Regions from separate parts of the Frankia sp. KB5 genome, predicted to be linked through region 1. Evidence: riboswitches for the same ligand, from Rfam matches in the RefSeq annotation. Region 1 holds a riboswitch; the other holds the start of a gene.

Region 1 (5,922 bases):
TGCGCAGCAGGGTGGACTTGCCGACGCCGTTCGGGCCGAGCAGCACGGTCAGTCCGCCGCGCGGTGCGACGGCGGTCAGCGCGGTGAGTACGGGACGGCGTCCGCGCCGGTGGCCGTAGCCGACGGCGAGTCCGTCCAGCCGGAGCCCGGTCTCGGGCTGTGTTCCGGCCTCCTGCGGCACCGCGGCGCGCCGCCACGGCTGCTGACCGGGCATCAGGCGACTCCGGCGACGGCGGCGCGGGCCCGCAGGAGCACCGCGATGACGATGGGGGCGCCGACCAGCGAGGTGATGACGTTGATGGGCAGGACCATGTCGGTGCCGGGCAGCTGGGAGCCGATCGAGCAGGCGAGTGCCAGCCCGGCCCCGGTGAGCATTGTCCCCGGGACGAGCAGCCGATGATCGGCGGTGCCGAGTGCGCGGCGGGCGATGTGCGGCACGGCGATGCCGAGGAAGGCGACAGGGCCGCAGAAGGCGGTCACCGCGCCGGCGAGCAGGGACGCGCCGAGCAGGGTGGCCGCGCGGACGTGGCGTAGCCGCAGGCCGAGGGTGCGGGCGTAGTTCTCGCCGAGCAGCAGGGCGTTGAGCGGCTTGACGGTCAGCAGCGCCAGCAGCAGCCCGGCCCCGACTATCGGCGCGAAGACGGCCAGATCGGCGTTGGACGTCCCGGCGAAACTCCCGAGCGACCACATCCAGTACTGGATGGCCCGTTGCGGCGCTGTCCAGGTCAGCAGGAGGCTGACCAGGGAGCCCACCGCACTGGTGAGGATGACGCCGATGACCAGCAGGGTGACGACGGAGCGTACCCACTGGGCGAGCGCGAGTACCGCGCCGAGGACGACGGCGGCTCCGGCCGCCGACGCCACGACGATGCCGTACCGGCCGCTGCCGGCGACGCTGGCGGTGAAGGTGCCGCCGGAGCCGCCGACACCGGCGACGACGAGGGCGACGCCGAGGCTGGCACCGGAGCTGACCCCCAGCGAGTACGGGTCCGCGAGTGGGTTGCGGAACAGGGTCTGCATCTGCAGGCCGGCGACTCCCAGCGCCGCTCCGGCGAGCACGGCGGTGAGTGCGCGGGGCARCCGGATCTCACGGATGACCACCGTCCAGCGCGGGTCGTGCGGCTCGTGGCCGACGAGCACGCGCAGGGTCTCGTCGAGGGGGATGGAGACTGACCCGATGGCCAGCGCGAGCAGGAACACGCCGAGCAGTCCCGCGGCCAGTGCGGTGAGGACGAGCGGCTCGCGGGCGGATGGCCGGCGCCGGTCTTCCGCGGGTGCGGTGCCCCTCGCGGGTGCCCTGTGGGTAGCGCTGGCGGGGGCCGCCGGGTCAGGGGCGGCCCCCGCCGTGGGGTCGACGGTCGAGGTCACTACTTGATCTGCTGGTAGAAGGCGAAGGTGTGGTTGGGGAAGGCGTCGGGGTGCAGGATGGCGGCGAGGTCACCGAGGACGAGGTCGGGGCGGGTCACGCCGCGTTCCCAGTAGTCGTTGCCGCCGCCGGCGCCGATGACGAGGTTGTTGCTCCAGATCTGGCCGTCGCGGAAGGCCGCGAACTGGCCGTAGCGGGCATCCTCAGCGGTGATGTCCGCCTTCGTCTTCCATTCGCCGTCGGCGAGCCAGATCTTCGCGCTGCCGGCCCTGGTGAAGACGGTCTCGAAGTCGAGTTCGAGGCTGCCGGTTTCCTTCTCGCCGGACCAGGGGTAGCTGGCGCCGGCGTCGGCGAGGAGCTTGCCGACGTAGCTGCCACCGGAGGGCATGTACCAGGTGCCCTGGTACATGGTGCCGATCAGGGCGGGGACCTGTGGGCTGTCGGGCACCTTGTCGACGATGGCGTCGTAGTCGGCCTCGATCTGGTCGAAGACCTTCGTGGCCTTCTCCTCGTCGCCGGTGAGCGCGGCCATGAACTTCACCCATTCGGCGCGGCCGAGCGGGTCGGCCTCCAGCCATTCCGCGTTGGCGACGACCGGGATGCCGGCGTCGCGCAGCTTCTGGTAGGCCGGGTCGTCGGTGCCGCCGGTCATCAGGACGTCCGGCGCGGCGGTGACGACCTTCTCGGTGTCGAGCTGGCCGTTGCTCGCGTACTCGACGACCGTGCCCGTGTCGATGCGGGCGCGGATGTCCTTGTTGACCACGGAGGTCGCGGTCGACACGCCGGTGAGAATGTCGGTGCGGTCGAGGTCGGCCAGCAGCGGCAGGTGGGTGGTCGAGCCGGAGTACAGGCTGTCGATCGGCACCTGGAGGCGCGGTGCGTCGGTGAGGTCGTCGGTCAGCTCCGGCTTCGGGGTGCCRCACCGGTAGAGCACGTAGGACTCGGGTTTCCCGTCCGGGTAGGGCTCCTTCACCGTGAGGATTTGGTAGGCCTTCTCGTAGGTGATCGTGAAGTTCTTCGCGTGCTCCAGGGTGGAGTGCACGGGGAAGTAGTCGGTGCCCTCGTCGAACGAGGTGACGCAGCCATGGGCGTCGGCACTCGGTCCGGCGGCCGGTGACGGGTCGTCGTCGCCGCAGCCCGCCAGCAGGGCCGGGGTGAGCAGGAGGGTGGCCCCCAGGGCCACCAGACGTGCGCGCATACGAAGTAAAGCCGCCTTCCAGCACCTCGTGGACGGATCGCGGGTGCCGTGGCCGGTCTCCTGGCTGACGGGTGGTGCGTCACCGGCCGCCTTCCCAGGCGACGATTTCCGGCGCCCAGTGACTTCCCCGACTCGGCGGGGACTGGCCGGTGACATCCCGATCACAGTGGCGAGGGCCGCTCCGGTTTCACACCGGCTTCCCGAACACCACGGCGGGACGAACTGTACGAGATCACATGCTCATCTGCAAGGAAATGCAGGTTTTTGTGCTGCGCGCACGATGAGCGGTGGAGCATGGTTGCGCCCGCCGGACCGGGAGGGGGTCGCGCATCGGCCGGCATCCGGCTGGCGGCGCGGGTGCGACAATTGGCCGATGCACCGGTTGGACGCCCGGTCCCAGCATCGGATCATCGATCATGACCGGGCGTGTGACGCGGTTGCCGCGATCGGGGACCGGGCCGACGTCGCGCGCTGGGCCGGCCTGTTCGCGATGCTCGGTGAGCCGGGCCGGCTCGCGATCCTGCTGGCGATCCACCATGTCGGCCCGATCTCCGTCTCGGACCTCGCCGTCGCGGTCGAGATGAACGACGCCGCGGTCTCGCAGGCACTGCGGGTTCTGCGTCACCAGCAGGCCGTCGTCGCCGAGCGGGACGGCCGGGTGATCCGCTACCGGCTTGCCGACCCCGTCGTGGGCGAGCTACTGGCCCGGGTCCGACCCGAGCCTCGGCTCCAGCATCATTCCGTGGCGCACGCCCACTGACCCGTCCGCGACCCCAGCCTCGCGGACCGGCATGCCGACGAGCTTTCCGGAGGCCAGGCACAGCGGGTCGTCATCGCCCGCGTGCTCATCGAGGAACGCTGGGGTGCGGGTCGGCCGGCCCTGGAGGCCTCGGCGGAACCGGTCTGACCGTCGACGCCGGGTGCCCTGCCGGCCGGGGTGGTAGGTGCTTTCCCTCCCGGTCGGCAGGGTGACGTGGAGCCTGCGCGCGGGTCGGGTCAGACCGGGGTGATCTGCCTGGCGGCGGTGTAGCGGGCGGCGACGTCGGCCCAGTTGACGATGTCCCACAGGGCGGTCACGTAGTCGGCTTTGACGTTCTTGTACTGCAGGTACCAGGCGTGCTCCCAGGCGTCGAAGACGAGCAGGGCGCTGTTGCCGATGCCGACGTTGCTCTGGTGGTCGTAGACCTGCTCGACGAGGAGGCGCCCGGAGAGCTGGTCGTAGGCCAGGACGCCCCATCCGGAGCCCTGCACCGTGGTGGTGGCCGCGGTGAGCTGTGCCCTGAAGCTGTCGAACGAGCCGAAGGACTCGGYGATGGCGTCGCCGAGGGCGCCGTCGGGCTTGTCGCCGCCGTCGGGGGAGAGGTTCTGCCAGTAGACGGAGTGCAGGATGTGGCCGGAGACGTTGAACGCCAGAGTCTTCTCCAGGCCGACGATCGCGCCGAAGTCGCCCTTCTCCCGGGCCTCGGCGAGCTTGTCCAGTGTGGTGTTGGCGCCGGCGACGTAGGTCGCGTGGTGCTTGTCGTGGTGCAGTTCGAGGATCTGGCCGCTGATCGCCGGCTCCAGCGCGGCGTAGTCGTACTGGAGGTCGGGCAGGGTGTAGACGCTCACCTGGTCGTCCTTCACTGGTTGAGGGTGGATGATGATCCGCAGTGTGTGGACCGTCGCGGTATGGGGGTTCGTGGGCGAGGAGAGGCCGTCAGCCGCTCTCGGCCGAGCTGGCCGGCTTGACGGGTCCGGCAGCGCCGGAGACGTACCCGCGCCGGATGTCGCGCAGGATGTCGCGCGCCGCCACGTCAGATCCGGAACGATCGGCGAGATCGTTCAGGGTGATCCCGCACAGTGTCGCCAGCCCGAGTACGAGCTCGGCCATGGCCRCCGCCGGGTTGGTGCGCTGCGCGCCGTCGGCCATCACCCGTTGGACGCTCTCCCAGAAGAAGGTGGGGTCGTCGGCGGAGTCGGTGTAGGCGGTCATGATCTCGATCGCCACCGGCAGGCACGCGGCCATCGGGTCGGTAGGGGCGCTTCCCATGGATCCTGCTCCCTCGGTCGGCCTGCGACTGAACAGTAGTTGCCTATGATTCGCAACTGCAAACTAGAGGAGGCCGTCGGGGGGTGTCGAGGCGGTCGCGCCCGGCGGAAGCTGTCGTGCAGGGCAGGTGATCGCGAACCGTGGCCGTCACCCCGCTGATCCTGCGGGCCGGCGACCTGCGGGCCCCGGGCCACGGCACGGCCACGGCCACCCGGATCGCGATCGGCCTGTACATCGCCTACAACGTCGCTGCCACGATCGCGTCGTTTCCCGCCGGAGGGATCTCCGGCCGGCTTGGCCGCCGTCAGCCGCTGCTGGTCACCGTTGCCGGTGTGACGGCGTTCCTGGTCTCCTACCTGCTGTTCGCGGTGTCCGGGTGGCAGCTCTGGCTGCTGGGGTCGCGTTCGTGCTGGCCAGTGTCGGGTCGGGTGCGCGGAGACCGCGGAGCATGCGGCGGTTGCCGCGTGCGCGTCCGAGCGGATCCGCGGGTCGGCGTTCGGGCTGCTCGCCACCGTGCAGGCGATCGGGAACATCGCCGCCAGCGTCGCGGCGTGGCTCCTGTACGCGCTGGCCTCACCCACGTTCGCGTTCGTTTACCTCGCGGCATAGATGATCATTACGCTCACGGTGCTGCTGTGGGCGGCGCGGAAAACCTTGATGCGGAGCCGGTTCACACTCCTTGGCCCACACCCTCCTGAACCGGGTCGAACGCGTCGGCCGGGGCCCTGCCCCGACCTGACCGGCACGGGGACGTCGCAGGGGATCTGCGACCGCATCGACGTGGTCCTGGACGACGCGCCGGATTCCGGTACCCGGCTCCATCTCGACACGCTGGTCGATCCCACCGGACCGGTGCTGGAAGCGGGGGACAGGGTCCGGCTCGCTCCCACCACCGACATCGCGGGCAAGGCCGCCTACTACGTCGCGGACTTCCAACGCTCCGCGCCCATCGGCGCGATCGCGTTCCTCGCCGCCGCCGCCGCCGTGGTCGTCGCCGTCGCGCGTTGGCGTGGGCTGGCCGCGCTCGTCGGCCTCGTCCTGAGCTATCTGGTGATCGTCAGGTTCACGTTGCCGTCCCTGCTCGACGGGCATCCTCCCGTCGCGGTCGCCCTGACCACGGGTACCGCCCTGGTTGTCGTTCTGCTTTATCTCGCGCACGGCGTTTCCGCGCGCACGACCGCCGCGCTGCTGGGCACCATCGCCAGCATGGCCCTGACCGGCGCGTTCGGCGCACTGGCGATCAGGTTCGCCCACATCACCGGGCTCGGTTCGGACGAGGACGTGATGCTCAAGGCGTTCGCCGGGCAGCTGAGCCTTCCAGGCCTCGTG
Region 2 (4,920 bases), on a different contig from region 1:
GCGGGGGAGACCCGGTCGCGACGGCCGCGGGCTCTCCGTCCGCGTGACGTTCTCTCCCGTGGACGCCGCTCGCCTCGGTGCCGGGCACCCTCGACCTGTTCACGTACCGATCCTTGGGCTGAGCAGGGTCGCCGCGACGACGCCCACGAGGACGACGGAGGCGCCGGTGAGGAACGCGCGGGAGAGCGGGCGCTGCTCGATGAGTACACGCGGGGTGGGATCGCCGCTACGCAGGGCGATGCCCTCCTCCAGTCGGCGGGCCCGGTGCAGCGCGCGGACGAACAGCAGGGAGCCCTGCCCGGCCAGCGAGCGGTAGGTGGCGCGCCAGGTGCGGTAGCCCAGCCGGCCGGCCTGCGCCTCCCGGGCGGCCTGCAGGGTCGCGAGCAGGACGAAAAGCAGCCGGTACACGACAGCCGCGACGTCGAYCACGGCCGGCGGCACCCCGAGGCGGACCAGGCGCGGCAGTACGTCCGCGAGCGGCGTGGTCGCGGCGAACAGGACCAGGCAGAGTAGCGCGGCGCACGAGCGCCCCGCGGTTTCCGCCGCGAGGTGCGGGCCGCCGTCGGCCAGCACCGGCCGCAGTCCGTCCAGATCGAGGGCGATCGGGATGATGCCGACGACGACGAAGCCGATCGGCGCGGCGAGGACCCGCGCCGCGTCGCCGACCGGCACGCGGGCGACCGCGAACATCACGACGACCGCGACGCTCCCGGTGACCAGGGCGCCGGGCCACGGCGGCAGGCCCACCGCGCAGCCGAGCAGGCCGAGACTGAGCAGGGCCTTCTCCGCCGGGTGGCGGTGCCGCCAGCGGCTGCGGTAGGCCGCCGTGTCGAGCCGGGAGGCTGACACGCTCACAGTGTGGGCGGTACGGTCGCGAGCCAGAACCGCGTGGTCACCTGCCGGCGGATCCCGTACTGGCCACCGGGGCCGCGGCCTCCGGCGAGGCGGCCGCCGCGGCAGCGGTCGGCGGGTCTCCCGAGCCGGGGTTTCCCAGGGCGGGTGAGTCGGCCGCCGCGGCGGCGAGCGGCGGCCTCGGAGGGTCGGTGGGCAGCTGCCGCCGGGTACGCGCGACACCGAAGACATAGCCGAGAACGCCCGCGCCGACCGCCGCTTGGAGCGTGAACAGCAGGGACTCGACCTCGCCGGACGGCGGCTCGTACAGCGGCGAGAACCACGGCTTGTAACCCGGGTCCTGCTTGCTGATCTGTGTCTCCGCCTGGGTGTCCGCCCCCGCGAACGGTTCCTCCTTGCCGTCGCCGAGGCTGAGGACGAGCGGCGCGACGGCCAGCACGACAACGGCGAGGAAGAGAGTCAGGTTGATCGTTCGGGCGCGGCTCATCGGGCCGGCTCCGACGCCTGCGGTTCCGCGGGCAGAGCGGCACCGGTGGCGTAGGGCTGCGGGGTCGGGCCGTCCGCGGGTGGGCTGTCACCGCCGCGTGTGCCGGCCGCCGACAGGACACCGAGCCGCTCCAGCTCGGGCGCGCTGACCTGCGACAGGACGCGGATGACCAGGACGGTGAGTAGTCCTTCACTAATCGAGAGCGGGATCTGGGTGACCGCGAAGATCGAGCCGAACTCGCCGACCGCGCCGAGGAAGCCGCCGTCGGCGGACGGGAACGCCAGCGCGAGCTGGACGGTCGTGACGCAGTAGGTGGCCAGGTCCGCGAGCGCGGCGCCGGTGAACACCGAGATGCCCGTCCCGGCTCCCGCGGCACGGGCCAGGCGGTAGGCGAGATAGCCGATCCACGGCCCGGCGATCGCCATGGAGAACGTGTTCGCGCCGAGCGTGGTGAGCCCGCCGTGCGCGAGCAGCACCGCCTGGAAGAACAGGACCACCGTGCCCAGCAGCGTCATCACCGGGGGTTTGAACAGGATCGTGCCCAGTCCGGTCCCGGTGGGATGGGAGCACGATCCCGTCACCGACGGGATCTTCAGTGCCGACAGCACGAAAGCGAACGCGCCGGACGCCCCGACCAGAAGCCTGGCCTCGGGGTTGTCCCGGACGGTCCGGTTGACGGTGACCGCGCCGTGCACCACGAACGGCGCCGCGGCGACCGTCCAGGCGATGGCGTGCGCGGGCGGCAGGAAGCCTTCCGCAATGTGCATGGCAGGGGAGCCTCTCTCCAGCACCTCGTGGATGAGCATGGTCGAGCGCCGTGGCCGGTCTCCTGGCTGCCGGATCCCAGCACCCGTCCGTGCCTTCCCGGAGCGCGGGCGGCGGTGGCCGTGCTCCAGTGGCTCCTCACCTGCGGTCACGCGGTGGAACTCCACCGCCATCAGGTGCGGACAGCTACTCCCCGGTCACAGTGGCGAGGGCCGCGCCGGCTTGAACCGGACTTCCCGTCACCACGGCGACGTCAGATTACATTCGTCGAGTCACCTGCGCAATTGCGAAGTTTTCGCAGCGAAGAAACGGCCGGTCCGTCAGGTGATCGTGAACGCGGCCCCGCGCGGAGTTGCTCGGGCGGCACGCGCTCACTGCCGCCGGCAGCCGACGACCCGCCCCCGGCGGGGCCCAGCCCTGAGCCCGACGGCGTGCCACGCCCGGGTCTGTTCAGGCCAGCAGCGTCTCACCCACAAACCCGCCCTCCCGAGTCCCGGGCGGAATCGCGAACACGGCGGATCCGATCGGCGTCGTCCACTCGTTGAGCAGGTCGAGTTCGGCCAGCCGCCGCTGGATCGGCAGGAACTGCGCCGTGACGTCGGCCTGGTAGGAGGCGAAGACGAGACCGGAGTCGGATACCGCGCCGCCAGTGGGGGCCCCGTCGTAGTTGTAGGACCGCCGGTAGATCCGCTCACCCTCGTTGTCCGACCTGGCTCGCCGCAGGTGCGAGAACTCGGGAATCATGGGGAACCCGATGGCGGTCGTCGCGGCGAAGTCGGGCTCGTCGCGCTCCCGCGTCCCGGTGAGCGGGGCCCCGTTCGTGAGGAAACGGCCGACGACCTGTTCCCGGCCGGAGCGGTCGAGGGCGTCCCAGCGGTCCAGGTCCATCCGGATCCGCCGTACGACCATGCTGGTGCCGCCGGTGAGCCACGCGGTCGCCGAGGATCCGGACGGGGCGGCGTGCCAGACGACCTGATCGAAGTCGGCGGTGCCGGGAGCGGCGTTCACTGTTCCGTCGACCTGGCCGAACAGGTTGCGCATGGTGGTCCCGGCCGGTTCCGACCCCCGGGCCCGGCGGAAGCCGGACTGCCGCCAGCGCACGCCGGCGAAGCTGCGGGTGTCCTTGGCCAGCATCCGGGTCGCGTGCGCGACCGCTACCGGGTCGTCGGCGGCGATCTGCAGCAGCAGGTCGCCGTCGCTCCAGGCGGGTTCGAGCCGGTCGATGCCGAACGCCGGCAGCGGCCCGAGCCACGAGGGCACCGCGGCCTCGCCGGCGGCGCGGGTGACCAGCCGCGGACCGAACCCGAAGGTGATGGTGAGCCGGGCCGGCACGGCGGCCAGTTCCGGCTCCGAATCGGCCAGCGCCGCCTCTGCTTGGGTCAGGCGGGCGGCGTCGTCGGTGAGGATCCGCAGCATGCGGCGGATGGCGTCCCGGTCTGCCTTCTCTCGCAGGTCGAGCGCGAGGAACGTGGCGTGTGCCTGCGGGACGGTGGCGATACCGGCCTGGTGCGCGCCGAAGAACGCCTCGGTGCGGCTCCCGTGCGCGGCGGCACCGTCGGGCGCCGCCGTGGCAGCGGACCCGTCGGGCCCTCCCCGCGACAGCTGGTCGGCGCCGATCGCCGATGCGGCCCCACCGGCGGCGACGGCGCCGCCCAGGAGCAGACGCCGCCGGTCCGGCCCACCGCGTCCCGGCGACGGCGCCGCGCGCCGGATGCTCCACGCGGCCTGTCGCCCACCCGTCTCCCCTCGGCCGGCCTCCATCAGGGCTCGGGCGTCGCCGGCGCCGGCGCGGGCGTGCCCGCGGCGGTGTCCGCCTGGCCACCCATGTCCATGCCGCCCTCGTAGTTCTCGTTGGCGCCGGAGTAGTCCTTCGCGGGCGCGGTGAACGTGAGGGTCGAGTTGTCGCCGAAGGTGATGGTGAAGTCGACCTCGTCACCGGCCTTGATGGGCGAGGTCACGTCCATGAGCATGAGGTGGTTGCCGCCGGGCTGGAGCGTGAGCGTGCCGCCGGCCGGCACGATGAAGCCGCCCTCCCTGGGGCGCATCACCATCTCGCCGGACTCGTTGGCGACGGTCTCGTGCAGCTCCATGGCCGCGGAGGCGGGGCTCGTCACCGAGACGACGGTCGCCGGGGCGGTGCCGGAGTTGTGCAGCTCGCCGAAGGCGGCGGACATCCCCGTCGTGGCGGCCTTCACCCAGGCATCGGCGATGGTCACGACTTTGCCCGCCGCGGCCGGGCTGGCCGGGGCCTGCGGCTGCGCGTCGGACGAGTCGTCGGATCCACAGCCTGCGACGAGCAGGGCCACCAGGCTGGCAGCACCGAGTGCACGCAGTGCGAAGAGCCTGCCACGTGCCAGACGCCGCCGATGACTGGTTCCGCCCGGCCGCTGGCTGCCGCTGTTGCCCACTGTTGTCCTGCCTTTCTGGTTATCGGATGTCATCGGTGTTCCCTTGTGACGAGGACGCGGACGTGGGCGGTGTGGGCGTGGCAGTGGAGGGCTCGGGCGTGGAGGTCTCTGCTCCGCGGGGCGCGCTGTTCCGGCGGATCGCGCCGTACGCCCAGAGCAGGGCGAGCGCTGCGAGGGCTCCCCCCACGCCGACGAGCGCGGTGCGGAACGGGAGCCCCCCGGCCTCCGCACCCGCGACGGGGGTGCCCGCCGGGCTGGTGGCCGTCGGCCCGGAGGCCGCCGGGCTCGCGCCCACGGGGCCGTCGTCGGTGCCTGGGGTGGACCCGACCGGCGTGGCGCTGACTGGCACTGCCGGCTCTGCTCGCACGGAGCCCACCGTGAAGCGAGTGACACCGCTGATCGGATGCC

The links. A riboswitch is a leader RNA that binds a small molecule or an ion and turns the genes downstream of it on or off. The one in region 1 is predicted to bind cobalamin.
Region 2: another riboswitch for cobalamin. It lies ahead of KBI5_RS06935 (energy-coupling factor ABC transporter permease); the one in region 1 lies ahead of KBI5_RS06830 (ABC transporter substrate-binding protein).

What each region holds. Positions count from the first base shown of each region.
Region 1 covers NZ_MRUJ01000058.1:41,243-47,164, reverse strand. Annotated here, with positions in the region: gene KBI5_RS06840 (ABC transporter ATP-binding protein) at 1-214, opposite strand, end outside; gene KBI5_RS06835 (iron ABC transporter permease) at 214-1,221, opposite strand; gene KBI5_RS06830 (ABC transporter substrate-binding protein) at 1,368-2,564, opposite strand; cobalamin riboswitch at 2,597-2,791, opposite strand; gene KBI5_RS06825 (metalloregulator ArsR/SmtB family transcription factor) at 2,938-3,324, shown strand; gene KBI5_RS06820 (superoxide dismutase) at 3,561-4,172, opposite strand; gene KBI5_RS06815 (hypothetical protein) at 4,261-4,593, opposite strand; partial or broken gene KBI5_RS27685 (YibE/F family protein) at 5,203-5,922, shown strand, end outside.
Region 2 covers NZ_MRUJ01000059.1:8,601-13,520, reverse strand. Annotated here, with positions in the region: gene cbiQ (cobalt ECF transporter T component CbiQ) at 100-849, opposite strand; gene KBI5_RS06940 (energy-coupling factor ABC transporter substrate-binding protein) at 893-1,339, opposite strand; gene KBI5_RS06935 (energy-coupling factor ABC transporter permease) at 1,336-2,106, opposite strand; cobalamin riboswitch at 2,141-2,366, opposite strand; gene KBI5_RS06930 (Dyp-type peroxidase) at 2,555-3,865, opposite strand; gene KBI5_RS06925 (copper chaperone PCu(A)C) at 3,865-4,545, opposite strand; gene KBI5_RS06920 (copper resistance CopC family protein) at 4,532-4,920, opposite strand, start outside.